4 regions of the Streptomyces sp. NBC_00984 genome follow, and region 2 is predicted to be linked to each of the others. Evidence: riboswitches for the same ligand, from Rfam matches in the RefSeq annotation. Region 2 holds a riboswitch; each other region holds the start of a gene.
The links. Region 2 has a riboswitch for cobalamin ahead of cobN (cobaltochelatase subunit CobN). Riboswitches for the same ligand answer to the same signal wherever they lie in the genome.
Positions count from the first base shown of each region.

Region 1: it holds a riboswitch for cobalamin, as region 2 does, so the genes downstream of both, OG520_RS13330 (ribonucleoside-diphosphate reductase subunit alpha) here and cobN (cobaltochelatase subunit CobN) in region 2, are expected to answer to the same signal.
Region 3: it holds a riboswitch for cobalamin, as region 2 does, so the genes downstream of both, OG520_RS30985 (cobalamin biosynthesis protein) here and cobN (cobaltochelatase subunit CobN) in region 2, are expected to answer to the same signal.
Region 4: it holds a riboswitch for cobalamin, as region 2 does, so the genes downstream of both, OG520_RS36540 (ABC transporter substrate-binding protein) here and cobN (cobaltochelatase subunit CobN) in region 2, are expected to answer to the same signal.

Region 1 is NZ_CP108734.1:3,091,343-3,095,548, forward strand. Features, by position in the region: gene mctP (monocarboxylate uptake permease MctP) at 1-1,575, shown strand, start outside; cobalamin riboswitch at 1,741-1,882, shown strand; gene OG520_RS13330 (ribonucleoside-diphosphate reductase subunit alpha) at 2,022-4,206, shown strand, end outside.
Region 2 is NZ_CP108734.1:918,997-923,202, reverse strand. Features, by position in the region: gene OG520_RS03880 (precorrin-8X methylmutase) at 1-246, opposite strand, end outside; gene cobG (precorrin-3B synthase) at 310-1,629, opposite strand; adenosylcobalamin (AdoCbl) riboswitch at 1,730-1,810, shown strand; gene cobN (cobaltochelatase subunit CobN) at 1,897-4,206, shown strand, end outside.
Region 3 is NZ_CP108734.1:6,930,647-6,934,852, forward strand. Features, by position in the region: gene OG520_RS30975 (putative cobaltochelatase) at 1-7, opposite strand, end outside; gene OG520_RS30980 (cobyric acid synthase) at 69-1,613, opposite strand; gene OG520_RS30985 (cobalamin biosynthesis protein) at 1,610-2,608, opposite strand; cobalamin riboswitch at 2,753-2,884, opposite strand; gene OG520_RS30990 (hypothetical protein) at 3,036-3,266, opposite strand; gene OG520_RS30995 (anion permease) at 3,289-4,206, opposite strand, start outside.
Region 4 is NZ_CP108734.1:8,219,269-8,223,474, reverse strand. Features, by position in the region: gene OG520_RS36545 (FecCD family ABC transporter permease) at 1-634, opposite strand, end outside; gene OG520_RS36540 (ABC transporter substrate-binding protein) at 658-1,725, opposite strand; cobalamin riboswitch at 1,761-1,952, opposite strand; gene OG520_RS36535 (beta-ketoacyl-[acyl-carrier-protein] synthase family protein) at 2,032-3,255, opposite strand; gene OG520_RS36530 (acyl carrier protein) at 3,252-3,530, opposite strand; gene OG520_RS36525 (acyl-CoA dehydrogenase) at 3,790-4,206, opposite strand, start outside.

The DNA of each region.
Region 1 (4,206 bases), 2.2 Mb from region 2:
ACGGTCATGGGCTTCCTGGCGGCGCGCTGGCGCAAGGCCGAGAACGAGGCCAGCCTCGACGAATGGGGCCTGGGCGGACGGTCGTTCGGCACCTGGGTCACCTGGTTCCTGCTCGGCGGCGACCTGTACACCGCGTACACCTTCGTCGCCGTTCCGGCGGCGATCTACGCGGCGGGCGCGGCGGGCTTCTTCGCCGTGCCCTACACGATCCTCGTGTACCCGCTGATCTTCACCTTCCTGCCGCGGCTCTGGTCGGTCTCGCACAAGCACGGGTACGTCACCACCTCGGACTTCGTCCGCGGGCGCTTCGGCTCGAAGAGCCTCTCGCTGGCGGTCGCCGTCACGGGCATCCTCGCCACGATGCCGTACATCGCGCTCCAACTCGTCGGCATCCAGGCGGTGCTGGACGTGATGGGCGTCGGCGGCGGCGAGAACACCCACTGGTTCATCAAGGACCTGCCGTTGCTGATCGCGTTCGCGGTGCTCGCCGCGTACACCTACTCGTCCGGCCTGCGGGCGCCCGCGCTGATCGCGTTCGTCAAGGACGGACTGATCTACCTGGTCATCGCGGTGGCGATCATCTACATCCCGATCAAGCTGGGCGGCTTCGACAACATCTTCGCCAAGGCGGGCGAGGCGTTCTCCCAGACCAATCCGGCCACCGGCAAGCCGCGCGGCGCGCTCGCACCGGGCGAGGCCGGCCAATGGGGTTACGCCACCCTGGCGTTGGGCTCGGCGCTGGCGCTGTTCATGTATCCGCACTCGATCACGGCGACGCTCTCCAGCCGCAGCCGCAACGTGATCCGGCGCAACACCACGATCCTGCCGCTGTACTCGCTGATGCTGGGCCTGCTGGCGCTGCTCGGCTTCATGGCCATCGCCGCCGGGATCAAGGTGGACAACGGGCAGCTGGCCATCCCCCAGTTGTTCGAGAACATGTTCCCGGACTGGTTCGCGGGCGTCGCGTTCGCCGCCATCGGCATCGGCGCGCTGGTGCCCGCCGCGATCATGTCGATCGCCGCGGCGAACCTCTTCACCCGCAACATCTACAAGGACTTCCTGAAGCCGGACGCGACCCCGGAGCAGGAGACCAAGGTCTCCAAGCTGGTGTCGCTGCTGGTCAAGGTCGGCGCGCTCGCCTTCGTCCTCACCATGGACAAGACGGTCGCGATCAACTTCCAGCTGCTCGGCGGCATCTGGATCCTCCAGACGATGCCGGCCCTGGTCGGCGGCCTGTTCACCCGCTGGTTCCACCGCTGGGCGCTGCTCGCGGGCTGGGCGGTCGGCATGGTGTACGGGACGGTGGCCGCGTACGGGGTCGCCAGCCCGACCCAGGCGCACTTCGGCGGGTCCTCCGAGGAGATCCCCGGCATCGGCGAGATCGGCTACATCGGCCTCACCGCGTTCGTGCTGAACGTGGTGGTGACGGTGGTGCTCACCTTCGTCCTGAACGCCGTGAAGGCGCCCGCCGGGATCGACGAGACCTCCCCGTCCGACTACACGGCCGACGCGGGCGACCCGGGCGTGAAGACGGAACTCCCGCCGGCCACGGCAGGGGCGCCGGGCGGTCACTGAGACCCGCGCCAACGGCCCGTCGACGGCCCGCCGAGCCTCCTCCAGCGGGGCGCGGCGGGCCGTCGGCTTGATCCGGCCCGGCGGCCCGGGAAAGGGCCGTACGGCTCATTCTGTGGGCCCCGCCCAGTCGGCGCGACACAACATGTGGGGGCTGCCTCATCGGGCAGCCCCCACATGTATGCTCGTCCTCGCTGTCGCCGCAGGGGAATCCGGTGCGAATCCGGAACTGTCCCGCAACGGTGTATTCAGTGCGCTTTTGTGCACCCCCGAGTCAGTCCGATGACCTGCCGGCAGCGCATCCGGCTCGACCGAACCGGATGCCCAGACGTCCGGGCCTCGCGGTTGGGCCGGTGGACGCCGTGCGGAGTGCTGCCCTGCCCCGGGTACGCGCCCGTAGGGCTGCCCCGTTCCCCGCCGGCCCCGAGCCGAGCGAGGGAGAGCACCACGTGACCATCGCGCCAGCCGATCCGGCTTCAGTCGCCGTGTCCGCAGCAGCCGAGTCCGAGGCAGCCGCACAGGACGGACCGGGAACCGCACTGCTGCGGACCCTGACCGACCTCACCGCCGATCTGCCCGACACCGACCCCGGCCGGGTCGCCGCCGCCGCGCTGCGCGGTCGCAGCGCCCGAGCGGACGAGGCCGAGCTGCGCTCGCTGGCCACCGAGGCCGCCGCGGGCCTGATCTCCGAGGACCCCGCCTACTCCCGGCTCGCCGCCCGGCTCCTGACCCTCACCATCGCGGACGAGGCGGCCGGCCAGGGCGCGGCCTCCTTCTCCGCCTCGGTCGCCGTCGGGCACCGCGAGGGCCTGATCGCGGACCGTACCGCCGAGTTCGTCGCCCGCCACGCGGCCGCGCTGGACGCGCTGGTGGAGCGTTCGCTCGCCGACGGCGCGGACGACCGCTTCGGCTACTTCGGGCTGCGGACCCTGCACAGCCGCTATCTGCTGCGCCACCCGCACACACGCCAGGTCATCGAGACGCCCCAGCACTTCATGCTGCGGGTCGCGTCCGGGCTCGCCGAGGACGACTCGCAGCGCGCGGTGGACGAAGTGGCGGCGCTGTACGGGCTGATGAGCCGGCTCGACTACCTCCCCTCCTCCCCCACGCTCTTCAACTCCGGCACCCGGCACCCGCAGATGTCCTCCTGCTACCTGCTGGACTCCCCGCTGGACGAGCTCGACTCGATCTACGACCGCTACCACCAGGTGGCCCGGCTCTCGAAGCACGCGGGCGGCATCGGTCTGTCGTACTCCCGCATCCGCTCCCGCGGTTCGCTGATCCGTGGCACCAACGGGCACTCCAACGGCATCGTGCCGTTCCTGAAGACGCTCGACGCCTCCGTCGCCGCGGTCAACCAGGGGGGCCGCCGCAAGGGCGCCGCCGCCGTCTACCTGGAGACCTGGCACGCGGACATCGAGGAGTTCCTGGAGCTGCGCGACAACACGGGCGAGGACCAGCGGCGTACGCACAACCTCAACCTGGCGCACTGGATCCCGGACGAGTTCATGCGCCGGGTCGACGCGGACGGCGACTGGTCGCTGTTCTCGCCCGCCGACGTACCCGGTCTCGTCGACCTGTGGGGCGACGAGTTCGACGCCGCGTACCGGGCCGCCGAGGCGAAGGGGCTGGCCCGCAAGTCGATCCCGGCCCGCGAGCTGTACGGCCGGATGATGCGCACCCTCGCGCAGACCGGCCAGGGCTGGATGACGTTCAAGGACGCCTCCAACCGGACCGCGAACCAGACCGCCGAGCCGGGCAGCGTCGTCCACTCCTCGAACCTGTGCACCGAGATCCTCGAAGTCACCGACGACGGCGAGACGGCGGTCTGCAACCTGGGCTCGGTCAACCTCGGCGCGTTCGTCGCCGACGGTGACATCGACTGGGAGCGGCTGGACGCCACCGTCCGCACCGCCGTGACCTTCCTCGACCGGGTCGTCGACATCAACTTCTACCCGACCGAGCAGGCCAGCCGCTCCAACGCGAAGTGGCGCCCGGTGGGCCTGGGCGCCATGGGTCTCCAGGACGTCTTCTTCCAGCTGCGGCTGCCCTTCGACTCCCCCGAGGCCCGCGCGCTCTCCACGAGGATCTCCGAGCGGATCATGCTCGCCGCGTACGAGGCGTCGTGCGAGCTGGCCGAGCGGTCCGGCCCGCTGCCCGCCTGGTCGCAGACGCGCGCCGCTCGCGGTGTACTGCACCCCGACCACTACGACACCGAGCTGAACTGGCCGGAGCGGTGGGACGCGCTGCGCGCCCGCGTCGCGAAGAGCGGGATGCGCAACTCGCTGCTGCTCGCCATCGCGCCGACGGCGACGATCGCCTCGATCGCGGGGGTCTACGAGTGCATCGAGCCGCAGGTCTCCAACCTCTTCAAGCGCGAGACGCTCAGCGGTGAGTTCCTCCAGGTCAACGCGTACCTGGTGGATGAGCTGAAGCAGCTCGGGGTGTGGGACGCGCGGACCCGTGAGGCGCTGCGCGAGGCCAGCGGCTCGGTGCAGGGCTTCGCCTGGATCCCGGAGGACGTGCGGGCGCTGTACCGCACGGCGTGGGAGATCCCGCAGCGCGGCCTGATCGACATGGCGGCGGCCCGTACGCCGTTCCTGGACCAGAGCCAGTCGCTGAACCTGTTCCTGG
Region 2 (4,206 bases):
GCCGCTGGCGACCATGGCCACATCGCACAGGATGGGTGCGCCGGCCCGCAGAGCGGCGCGGGCGCGGGCGACCGCGTCCGGGGTGAAAGCGAGATCACGGACGAGGTCGACCATCCCGCAGGCGTGGATCATGCGGACCGCGACCTGGCTCACATCGGCGGGCAGGCCTGCGAGATCCGCCTCTGCACGGATCGTGGCGAAGGACTGGCGATAGATCGCCGGTCCGTCCTTCTCGTACTGGTGCACGGTGCTTTCGCTCTCTTCCTCGGGTGTGCGACGGTCGGGTACAGGGGAGTGGGGCGTACGGGATCAGCCGCGCGCGCGGCGGGCCGCGGCCACCGCGGCGGCGAGCCCACCGGGGCTGTCGGGGACGCTCACGGGGGCGTCCCGTACCTCGCCCCGTACGAGCGAGATCCGGTGTCCGTCGGGGGTGGCGACGACGTCCACCCACTCGCCGCGGGGGTGGCCGCACCGGCGTTCGCACCCGGACCAGTACACCGGCAACGGGCCCACGGCCCCCACCGCGTCCGCCGCCTGGGCCCGCACATCGGCCAGCGACTTCGCGCAGCCCGGCCGGCCGATACAGGCACCCACCCCGGCCCAGGGGGAGCCGGGTCCGACGACGAGGCCGGTGGCCCCCAGATCGTCCAGCAGACCCGCGGCCCGCCGCCGCTCCACCCCCGGTACGACGACCCCGCGCCACGGCGTCAGCCGCAACTCACCGCGGCCCCGGTGCCGGGCCGTGTCCGTCAACGACCGCCACTGCGCCGGGCCGACGCGCCCCAGGGGGATGCCGACGGACAGCGCGGCCCCGTCGTGCGGGCCGGTCACGACGCCGGGGGCGGGGCCGTCCGAGCTCCGCGGGCAGGCACGGTCCTCGGTGGAAGTGGTGCCGGTACCCGTCGCCCGCAACCGTCGTACGACCTCGTCGAAGAGGGATCCGGCACCGCCGGGCAGGTCCGACACGCGCCAGGCACCGGTGCCCGACGCCTGATCCAGGAAGGTCCCGGCCGCCAGGAGGGCGGCCTGCGGCGCCTGCGCGCCCGGTATTCGTACCGCTGTCCTGGCCGTGCCGATCCGCAGCAGCGCCGTTCCGTCGTCCTGCGCCAGCAACGTCACGTCGCCGCCCAGCGCGTCCACATCGCCACGGCCGTCGTCGAGCACGAACAGGAACCTGCCCGAGAGGCCCGCCGTCCGGTCGCCCGCGCACAACAGCGCGTCCAGCGCGGACAGCCAGGGGCCGACGTCCCGTGCGCCGCGGCCGTCGAGCCCCGAGAGCGGCGACGCCACGATGTTGCGTATCCGCTCGTGGCGCGCGGAGGGCAGCAGCCCCGCCTCGCCCAGCCTGTCGGCCAGTTCGCCTCCGCAGTCCGGGCCCAGCCCGCGCAACTGGACATTGCCGCGCGAAGTGAGATGCAACTCACCATCGCCCAGGCTCCCCGCCAACGCCCCCAGGGCGTCCGCCTGCACCGCGGTCAGCAGCCCGCCGGGAACACGGACGCGGGCCAGAGCGCCGTCGTCCGCCCGGTGCAGCCGCAGCGTGCCGGGGCAGGCGTCACCGCGGTCCCGGGGAGACGCGTCTCCCGGCGGTGAAGGCGAAGTGGCAGGTCGGGGCATGGCGGCGAGCATACCGACCATCTGACCAGATCCGTATGTCCTCCATCGGTTGACCGGCCCTTACTATGCCTAGTGACGGGCCATCCGGCACGTCGTCGCCACAGACGGCGACAGGGGAGGAAGTCCGGTGCAAGTCCGGCACGGTCCCGCCACTGTGAGTCCGGCCACGGCCGGGCAAGTCAGGAACTCCCTTCCCCACACGCTCGGATCCGTTCGAGCGGGGAGCTTCATTCCGACACCGCCCGGGGCGTGGACACCCCGAGGAAGGCCCGACGCCGCATGATCCTGCTCCTGTCGACGTCCGACACCGACCTGCTCAGCGCCCGCGCCTCGGAGGGCCCGGTCTCCTACCGCTACGCCAACCCCTCCCGGCTCCCGCTCCAGGACCTGCCACAGCTCCTGGACGGCGTCGACCTGGTCGTCGTGCGCCTCCTCGGCGGGGTACGCGCCTGGCAGGACGGCCTCGACCAGGTGCTCGCCACCGGACGCCCCGTCGTCGTCCTCACCGGCGAACAGGCCCCCGACGCCCAGCTGATGGCCGCCTCGACGGTTCCCATCGGCATCGCCGCCGAGGCCCATGCCTATCTGGCCCACGGCGGGCCCGCCAACCTGGACCAGCTCGCCCGCTTCCTCTCCGACACCGTCCTGCTCACCGGCCACGGCTTCGCCCCGCCCGCCCCGGCACCCTCCTGGGGCCCGCTGGAGCGCACCCCCCGGCGCACCGACGGCCCGGTCGTCGCCGTGCTCTACTACCGCGCCCACCACATGAGCGGCAACACCGCGTTCATCGAGGCCCTGTGCCGTGCCGTCGAGGACGCGGGCGCCCGCGCGCTGCCGCTGTACGTCGCCTCGCTGCGCACCCCCGAGCCCGAACTCATCGAAGCGCTGCGCGCCGCCGACGCGATCGTGACGACCGTCCTCGCCGCGGGCGGCACCCGGCCCGCCGAGGCGTCGGCGGGCGGTGACGACGAGTCCTGGGACGCGGGCGTCCTCAGCGGCCTCGACGTACCCATCCTCCAGGCCCTCTGCCTCACCGGTTCGCGCACCGACTGGGAAGGCAACGACGAGGGAGTCTCCCCGCTCGACGCCGCCAGCCAGATCGCGGTCCCCGAATTCGACGGCCGCCTGATCACCGTTCCGTTCTCGTTCAAGGAGATCGACGAGGACGGCCTGCCCGCGTACGTCGCCGACACCGAGCGCGCCGCCCGCGTCGCCGGGATCGCCGTGCGCCACGCCCGGCTGCGCCACATCCCGGCCGCCGAGAAGCGGATCGCGCTCGTCCTCTCCGCGTACCCGACCAAGCACTCCCGGATCGGCAACGCGGTCGGCCTCGACACCCCGGCCAGCGCCGTCGCCCTGCTGCGCCGACTCCGCGCCGAGGGATACGACTTCGGTACGGAGGAGGTCCCCGGCCTCGCGTCGGGCGACGGCGACGAGCTGATCCGCGCGCTGATCGAGGCGGGCGGCCACGACCAGGAGTGGCTCACCGAGGAGCAGTTGGCCCGCAACCCGGTCCGCATCCCGGCCGCCGACTACCGGCGCTGGTACGCGACCCTCCCGGCCGAGCTCCGCGAAGCCGTCGAGCAGCACTGGGGCCCCGCCCCGGGCGAGATGTTCGTGGACCGGTCGAGCAACCCGGAGGGCGACATCGTCCTCGCGGCCCTGCGCCGCGGCAATCTGCTCATCCTCATCCAGCCGCCGCGCGGCTTCGGCGAGAACCCGATCGCGATCTACCACGACCCCGATCTGCCGCCCTCGCACCACTATCTGGCCGCCTACCGCTGGATCGCGGCCCCGGCCGACGACAACGGCTTCGGCGCCGACGCGATGATCCACCTCGGCAAGCACGGCAACCTGGAATGGCTGCCCGGCAAGAACGCCGGCCTCTCCGCCGCCTGCGGCCCCGACGCCGCCCTCGGCGACCTCCCGCTCATCTACCCGTTCCTGGTCAACGACCCGGGCGAGGGGACGCAGGCCAAGCGGCGCGTCCACGCCACCCTCGTGGACCACCTCGTACCGCCGATGGCGCGCGCCGACAGCTACGGGGACATCGCCCGGCTCGAACAACTCCTGGACGAGCACGCCCAGATCGCGGCGATGGACCCGGCGAAGCTGCCGGCGATCCGCGCACAGATCTGGACCCTGATCCAGGCGGCCAAGCTCGATCACGACCTGGGGCTCGAAGACCGCCCCGAGGACGAGGGCTTCGACGAGTTCATCATGCATCTCGACGGCTGGCTCTGCGAGATCAAGGACGCGCAGATCCGCGACGGCCTGCATGTCCTGGGCGGCGCCCCGGCCGGCGCCGACCGGGTCAACCTCGTCCTCGCGATCCTGCGCGCCCGTCAGATCTGGGGCGGCACGGCCTCCCTGCCGGGCCTGCGCGAGGCGTTGGGGCTCGACGAGTCCGCCGCGACCCGGGTCACCGCGGACGAGGCCGAGGAGCGGGCCCGCGCCCTGGTCCAGGCGATGGAGGACGCGGACTGGTCTCCGGAAGCCGTCGCCGGGGTGGCGGCCGGGCACCCGCGGGCCGTCAGCGACATCCTCGACTTCGCGGCCCGCGAGGTGGTGCCGCGGCTGGCCGCCACG
Region 3 (4,206 bases), 6.0 Mb from region 2:
TGCTCACGAGGCGATCCTTCCTGCGGGTGAATGGGCATGAACAAGGCGGCCTCGGCCGGCGCCCGGGGTCATCGGCGGCCTCCGGGGGCTCCGGGCGCTCCGGGTGCTCCGGGTGCTCCGGGTGCGATGAAGGGAAGCCCCGGCGGCGCGCCCGACTCTATGAGCCGCAGCAACGCGTCGGTGTCCGCGTGCTCTTCGACGAGATCGCCGAGGCGGTCGAGCTGCTCCTCGCGCAGCGCCGCGAACCCGGTGTCGGGAGCGGGGACGAAGCGCCGGCCGGCGGCCCGCGCGACCTCGGTCAGGAAGCGGCGGCGGAATTCGTCGCTCTCCAGCGAACCGTGCCAGTGGGTGCCCCACACGGCGCCGACCCGGCAACCGTCCAGGAACGCCTCTCCGCCGCGTACGTCCGCCACGCCGTGGTGGATCTCGTACCCCTCGACCGGCGCGCCGAGCGCCTCGCCGACGGGCCGGGCCAGGGTCTTCTCGCGGTCGAAGCGGATGCGTACGGGGAGGAGGCCGAGGCCCTCGACCAGCCCGGCCCGGGACTCGACCTCGTCCTCGATGTGCTCGCCGAGGAGCTGGAATCCGCCGCAGATGCCGAGGACCGGCCGGCCCTCGGCCGCGCGCCGCGCCAGCGCGTCGGCGAGGCCGCGCTCGCGCAGCCAGGCCAGCGCCTTCACGGTGCCGCGGGTGCCCGGCACGACGACGAGGTCGGCGTCGGACAGCTCCTCGGCGCGGTCCACGAACCTGACGACGACGCCGGGCTCGGCGGCCAGCGCGTCCACGTCGGTGAAGTTCGACATCAGGGGCACCGCGCACACCGCGACGCGCAGCACGTCCTCGCCGTGCGGCGGTGCGACGACCGACTCGCGCACGGCTCCGCGCAACGAGACCCGCAGACCGTCCTCCTCGTCGATGCCGAGGCCGTGGGCGAAGGGCAGCACGCCGTACGTCGGCCGCCCGGTGAGGTCCCGCAGCATCTCCAGACCCGGCTCCAGCAGCGACACGTCGCCGCGGAACTTGTTGACGAGATAGCCGGCGATCAGCGACTGGTCCTCCGCGGCGAGCAGCGCCGTCGTACCGAAGAACGAGGCGAAGACACCGCCGCGGTCGATGTCGCCGACGACCACCACCGGGAAGCGCGCCGCCCGTGCGATGCCCATGTTCACGATGTCCGTGCGCCGCAGATTGATCTCGGCCGGGCTGCCCGCCCCCTCGCAGATCACCGCGTCGTACGTGCCCCGGAGCTGCTCCAGGCAGTCCACGACCGTGGAGAGGAGCGCTTCCTGCCTGCCCCCGTGGTAGCCGCGCGCGCTCATCTCGCCGACCGGCTTCCCCATCAGGACGACCTGGCTGGAGCGGTCGCTGCCGGGCTTGAGCAGGACCGGGTTCATCAGCGCGGTCGGCTCGACGCGGGCGGCCTGGGCCTGCATGGCCTGGGCGCGCCCGATCTCGGCACCTTCGCGGGTGACGAACGAGTTCAGCGACATGTTCTGCGCCTTGAAGGGCGCCACCTTCACGCCCCGGCGCACGAGCCAGCGGCAGATGCCTGCCGTCACGACGCTCTTGCCCGCGTCGGAAGTGGTTCCGGCGACCAGCAGTCCGCCGCTCATGTGCTTCTCCGTCCTGCGCTGCGAGGTGCTGCCGTCCGGCGCCCCGCGATCCGTCGTGCGGCGAGGGCCGCGCCGATCCGTCCCGCCACGCACACGCCGAGGGCCAGCGCGCCCACCCGGCGCGACAGCCGGACCGCGCGCTCGATGTCCTCGGTCTCCACGGCCCGGCCCGTCTCCCCGTTGAGCACGGGGCGGTGCTCGACCCGGCCGCCGTACGCGAGGGTTCCGCCGAGGCGTACGCCGAGCGCTCCCGCGAACGAGGCCTCCACCGGGCCCGCGTTGGGGCTCGGGTGCTTGGCGGCATCGGCCCGCCAGGCGCGGACCGCTCCGCCCGGCCGCCCCCCGGCGGCCACGGCGAGCAGGGCCGTGAGCCGGGCGCCGGGCCAGCCCGCGAGGTCGTCGAGGCGGGCCGAGGCCCAGCCGTAGCGCCGGTGGCGGGGCGACTTGTGACCGACCATCGCGTCGAGGGTGTTGGCGGCCCGGAAGCCGGCCAGCCCGGGGACCCCGGCCAGCGCGCCCCACACCAGGGCGCCGACCACGGCGTCCGAGGTGTTCTCCGCCACGGACTCCACCACGGCGCGGGCGATCTGCGGCCCGTCCAGGGACTGCGGGTCGCGCCCGCACAGATGCGGCAGCCGCTCGCGGGCCAGGTCGAGGTCACCGGCCGCCAGGGCGCCGCCGATGGCCCGCGCCTCGCGCCCCAGGGACGTACCGCCGACGACGGACCAGGTGACGGCCGCGGTCAGCGCGACGGAGGCGGCGGGGCTGCGGCGTACGGCGCGGGTGATCAGCGCGGCACCACCTGCGGCGCCTCCGGCGCAGACGAGGGTGTGCAGCGCGCCCCACCCGCGGTGGTCGCGCCACAGACGGCGTTCGACGCCCGCCGCGGCCCGCCCGAAGGCGGCGACCGGGTGTCCCCTGCGGGGGTCACCGAGCAGCAGATCGCCGATCAGACCGGCCGTGGCGCCGTACGCGAAGATGCGGTCGGCTCGCACGGCTCAACCGGCCGTCGCGCCTCGGAGGACCTTCGTACAGGCGGCTCTCGTCGAGAGCGCCGGAACAGCGGACGCAGGGCGGCCAGGCATGGCGATATGTCCTCACTCAGGGTCCGCGCCCTGGTTCGACGTGACCGGCGACGAGAGTCTCCTGGCTCCCGGATCCGCGGTTCCCCCGGCCTTCCAGCCCGCTCGCGCGTGCCGTGACTTCCGGTGTGGGGGACCGCTCCCCGGTGACAGTGGCGGGACCGCGCCGGATTCGCACCGGCTTCCTCTGCTGTCGCCGTAATTGGCTCCGGCAGTCCACCACGCTCTGCGAACGCCCGTCAACCTGCCGTTGACCTGCGACGGCGCAGTGTGCTGAGACCCACATCGGGCCGGACACCTCTGGTGTCCGGCCCGATGGGAGGGCGTGCGCGGGAGTGGCTCAGGCGACGATCAGATAGATGCCGTACGCGACGGCCGCCGCGCACAGCGTGAAGCAGACGTACGCGCCGGCGCGGGCCAGCAGCAGCGAGCCGCCGGAGCCGCCCTGCGCCGCCGGTTCCGGCTGCTTGGAGAGGCCGACGATGCCCAGGGTGAAGAGGCCCACCAGCGCGACGGTGACAACGAGGGAGACGCCGAATACGGAGCCGAGGGCTGCCCAGTCGATGTTCATGCTGAATCCTTAGACGGCCGGGTCAGACGGTGGCGGGTCGCGCCGGGTCCTGGGTGGTTCCGGCCGGGGCCGGAATGGTGGTCATGAGGTTCTGGGCCGTCGCCTGGGCCGCGGTGGGCGGCGGGCTGACGGCGGCGATGGCCGTGGTGACGACACCCGCGGGCTCGATGTCGACGTCCGCCGGCGCGACATCGTCGTGGCCGACCGGCTTGCGGCGCGACACCAGCCAGATCGCACCGGAGCCCGCGACCAGCAGCACCGCGACGACCACGACGCCCCAGGTGCCCTGCTTGGTGAGGAGTTCCGCGCCCGCGCCGACCAGACCCGCGGCCGGCAGGGTCAGACCCCAGGCGACGAACATCCGGGTGGCGGTGGACCAGCGGACCACACCGCCCTGGCGGCCGAGGCCCGCGCCCATCACGGCGCCGGAGCAGGACTGGGTGGTGGAGAGGGAGAAGCCGAGGTGCGAGGAGGCCAGGATGACGGTGGCCGCGCTGGTCTGGGCGGCGAAGCCCTGCGGCGGCCTGAGGTCGGTGAGGCCGCTGCCCATGGTGCGGATGATGCGCCAGCCGCCCAGGTAGGTGCCGAGCGCGATGGCCGTACCGGCGCAGACGATGACCCAGACCGGCGGGTTGGCGCCCGGGTGCAGGACGCCGCCGGTGACCAGGGCCAGGGTGATGATGCCCATGGTCTTCTGCGCGTCGTTGGTGCCGTGGGCGAGGGAGACCAGTCCGGCCGAGGCGATCTGGCCCGCGCGGTAACCCTTGGCGGTGGCCTTCTCCTGGGCGTCGTTGCGGACCTTCCCGCCGATCCGGTACGTCAGCCTGGTGGCCAGCAGCGCGGCCAGACCGGCGACGATCGGGGCGGCGAGGGCGGGCAGCAGCACCTTGGTGACGACGGTGCCGCCGTTGACGGACGACCAGCCCGCCGACATCACGGC
Region 4 (4,206 bases), 7.3 Mb from region 2:
CGACCCCGCTGAGCGAGCCGAGCAGCCAGAACAGCACCCCGCGGGTCTGCTCGGCGTCGGCGGCGGTCATCACGACGAAGGAGGTGAGCGCGGAGAACAGCTGCATGGCCGCGACACCGGAGAGCACGACCCGGTCGGTCGTGCCGCCCAGAATGTGGCTGAGCAGCAGCACGAGGGCGAACGAGCACAGCGCTCCGACGAACGCGCCGGTCGAGATCGACACCGCTCCCCCGCCGACGCCGAGGACGACGACCACGACCGCGCCGGTGGACGCTCCGGAGGAGACACCGAGGACGAACGGGTCGGCGAGCGGATTGCGGAGCAGCGACTGCATGACGGTGCCGCACACCGCGAGCCCGGCACCGCACACCGCGGCGAGCAGGGTGCGCGGCATCCGCAGGTTCCAGATGATGCCGTCCCGGATCGGGGAGAGCCGTGAACGGCCCCAGCCGAGGTGGGAGGCCACCGCGGACCAGACGTCGGCCACGGAGATCCGGGCGGGGCCGATGGTGACGGCGACCGCGACGGAGATGACGAGCAACGCGGCGCCGCAGACCCACAGGGCCCCGCCGCGCAGTCTCCGTACGCCCGTCGTGGCGCGGAGGGGGGTGGCGGGGGCGGGCGGCGCGGCCACCGCCGTGCCCCGTACGGTCCCCGTCACCCGGCGAGCCCGAACCTGCGCAGTCCGGCTGCCACGCGTTCGATGCCCTCGACCGTCCGGATGGACGGGTTCATGGACTGGCCGCTCAGCAGCACGTACCGCTTGTGCCTGACGGCGTCCATGTTCTTCGTGACGGGGTTGGACTCCAGGAATTCGATCTTCTTCGCGGCGCTCTCGGCGGTCTGGGCCTTGCGGGTCAGGTCGCCGACGACCAGGACGTCGGGGTTGCGGTCGGCGACGGTCTCCCAGCTGATCTGGGGCCATTCCTCATGGGTGTCGTCGAAGACGTTCTTCGCGCCGAGCTCTTCGGTGATGATCCCGGGTGCTCCGCAGCAGCCGGCCAGGTACGGGGCCTTGGAGTCGGAGAACCAGTACAGGAGGGTCGCGTCGGAGGCGTCGATGCCCTCGGTCGCCTTCGTCACCTGGGCCCGCAGCTGCGCCACGAGCGCGTCACCGCGCTTCGGTACGCCGAACACCTCGGCCAGTTCGTGCACTTCGCCGTAGACGCTGTCCATGGTCAGCGGGGCGGTACGGGCGCCGTCGCCGCCGCCACTGTTGTCCTTGCCGGTGCAGTCGGCGGGCGAGACATAGGTGGGGACGCCGAGCGATTCGAACTGTTCGCGCGGTGCGACGCCGCCCTTGGCGAGCGTCGATTCGAACGACGCGCTGACGAAGTCGGGCTCGCGGTCGAGGACCTTCTCCGACGACGGCCGGTTGTCCGCGATCCTGGGCACTTCGGCGTTGGCCTTCTCCAGGCCCTTCATCACCGGGTCGGTCCAGGTCGCGGTGGCGGCCATCCGGTCGGCGAGGCCGAGGGAGAGCAGGATCTCCGTCGATCCCTGGTCCACCGAGACGGCGTGCCGTGGCGCGGCTTCGACGGTGACGGTGCGTCCACAGTTCTTCAGCGTCACCGGGTATCCGTCCGCGGAGTCCGGCTTCGCGGCGGAGTCGTCGGTTCCGCCTCCGCAGGCGGTCAGCAGGACGAGTCCCGCCGAGAGCAGGGCCATGATGCGGACGGGGCTGGCTATGGACGGCACGGAGTCCCTCTGCGTCTCTGGGCTCATGCGCGGAGCCCGCTGTACGGAGTTCCGCGGCCCGGTGCCGGGTCGCGGGCGCCAGCAGGTCTTCGGACTCGGGTTCCTTCGGACGGGACGCCTTCCCAGGACACCCGAGGGTGGTCCCAGTGGCCGTGGCCCCGCCCGTCCCCCTCACCGCTGCGCGTCAGTTCCGGATTCTCACCGGATTCCCTGACCCCATGACGTGGAGTTCGACTGGCTCCGGCAAGCTATCACGAGGCTCTGCGCAGCTCATGGGGGGTGTGGCCGGTGGTACGCCGGGCTGTGTGTCCCGTCGCACCACCTGCCGGATGCCTACGGACGCTGAAGGGCGATGACGGCGTTGTGTCCGCCGAAGCCGAAGGAATGGCTGACGGCGCGCCGGATGGGCTGCCGCAGCGGTTGTTCGGTGACGCAGTCGATGTCGAACTCGGGCGCCGGGGCGTCCAGGTTGGCGATCGGTGGTACGACTCCGCGTTGGAGCGTGAGGACCGTGAGTCCGGCCTCGATCGCTCCGGCCGCCCCCATGCAGTGCCCCAGTACACCCTTGGGGGCGGTGACGGGCGGCCGGTGCGGGTAGACCCGGGCGATGAGGGCGGCCTCGGTGGCATCGTTGACCGGGGTCGCCGTGCCGTGTGCGTTGACGTGCTCGACGTCCTCGGCCGCCCAGCCCGCATCGCGCAGCGCGGCCTCCACCGCCGCCTGGGCGACCGTGCCGGACGGATGCGGACTGATGGGGTGGTAGGCGTCGGTGGTGGCGCCGGTACCGGCGAGCAGCGCCCGTGGGGCCGCGCCCCGGGCATCGGCGTCTTCCACCCGTTCCAGCACCATGACGGCCGCGCCCTCGCCCATGACCAGACCGGCCCGGTCGGCCGCGAAGGGACGGCACAGCGTGGCCGGGTCGCCGTCCGTCCGGGCCCCGGCTCCGGACCTGGCGAACCCGGCCATGGCGGCCGGGTAGACGATCGACTCGGTGGCTCCGGCGACAGCGATGTCGCACTGATCGGTGACCAGGAGGTCGCGGGCGACGGACAGCGCGGTGACGCCGGACGAACAGGCGGTGCACGGGGCCATGCTGGGTCCGGTGGCCCGCAGCTGGATCGCGATCTCGGCGGCGGGCATGTTGGGAATGGTGAGCAGGATGCCCGAGGGCGAGGTGGCCCCTGCTCCGAACCGGTCGAGCACGACGGCCTGCTCGGTCAGCGAGGCGGAACCCCCGCTGCTGGTGCCGACGACCACCGCGACCCGGGCGCCCTCCCACCGGGCCGGGTCCAGCCCCGCGTCGGCGACCGCCTCCCGGGCGGCGAGCACGGCGAGTTTCACGTACTTCCCCATGCGGAAGGACGCACGGCCGCCGATCGCGGCGTCCAGGTCGATGCCGTCGACCATGCACGCGAAGTCGATCGCGCACCCTTCGAGCTCGGCGACGGTACGGGCCGGTGACACGCCCGCGCACACGCCCCGCCAGGTGGATTCGGTGTCGTTGCCGACCGGGGTGATCATGCCCAGGCCGGTGACGGCGACGGCCGGCCTGTTCATCGGGCGTTACTCATCGCGGTCCCGCCGCCCACCCGCGCGCCGCGGCCGGCTGCCGGGTCGATGAACCGTGTGATGTCGGCCAGCGTCGCGTCCTTGGGGAGCTGGTCGAAGTCCCGGTTGCCGCCGGCCGTCTCCCTGATGAGGACGGCGAACTCGGCGACGGCGAGGGAGTCCATCTCCAGGCTGTCCATCGTGGAGCCCGGGTGGATCTCGGCAACGGGCACTTTGAAGGTGTGTGTCAGAACCTCGGTGATCTTGGGATGAATCGTACTCATGAGCTTTCTCTCCATCATTCGGTCCGGCTGTCGGGCCGCCGGTGACACCGTCCCGACGCCGAATCAACTGGGTGGAGTGCCTCCAGTTACGCCTTGTGCCGAACCGATTCGGCACCGTCCTCCCCGCGCTCCCCGCACCACCGGGCCAGGACGGACGTCGTACCCCAGTAGGCCAGCAGGACAACCCGGACTCCGAGAGCCCCGGCCGCCTCCCTGATCCGGTGACCCCGTACAGCTGTTCCCCTCCTCGTCATGGCCCTCACCGCTCGTCCTCAACCGTCGCCCGGTCCCCGCCCGTCCGCCAGGCGGCTCCCGGATCGTCGTAGGCAGCCATGTAGTCGGCTCCGGCGATGGGCCAGTCGGCGAGCAGCTCCGGCGGCAGCGCGAAGGACTCGACGAGGTCGGGCAGTTGGGCGGCGACCATGGTGATGAGCTCTTCCACCCGGTCCGGCAGTTCATTGACCTGGTCGGCGGTCAACAGGCCCGCTGCCAGCAGATCACCGCTGTTGCGGGCGATCCGGTCGAGCGCGAAGAGCCGTTGCAGCTCGCCGAGCCGTTCGCGGGCGGGCCCCTCGGGCAGCGCGGCCACCGCTTCCTCGTACGCCTCGGCCGCCTGCCATTGGGCGTGGGCCTCGACGCCGCGCAGGGCGGGCCCGGACGCCACGTTCCACCGCGC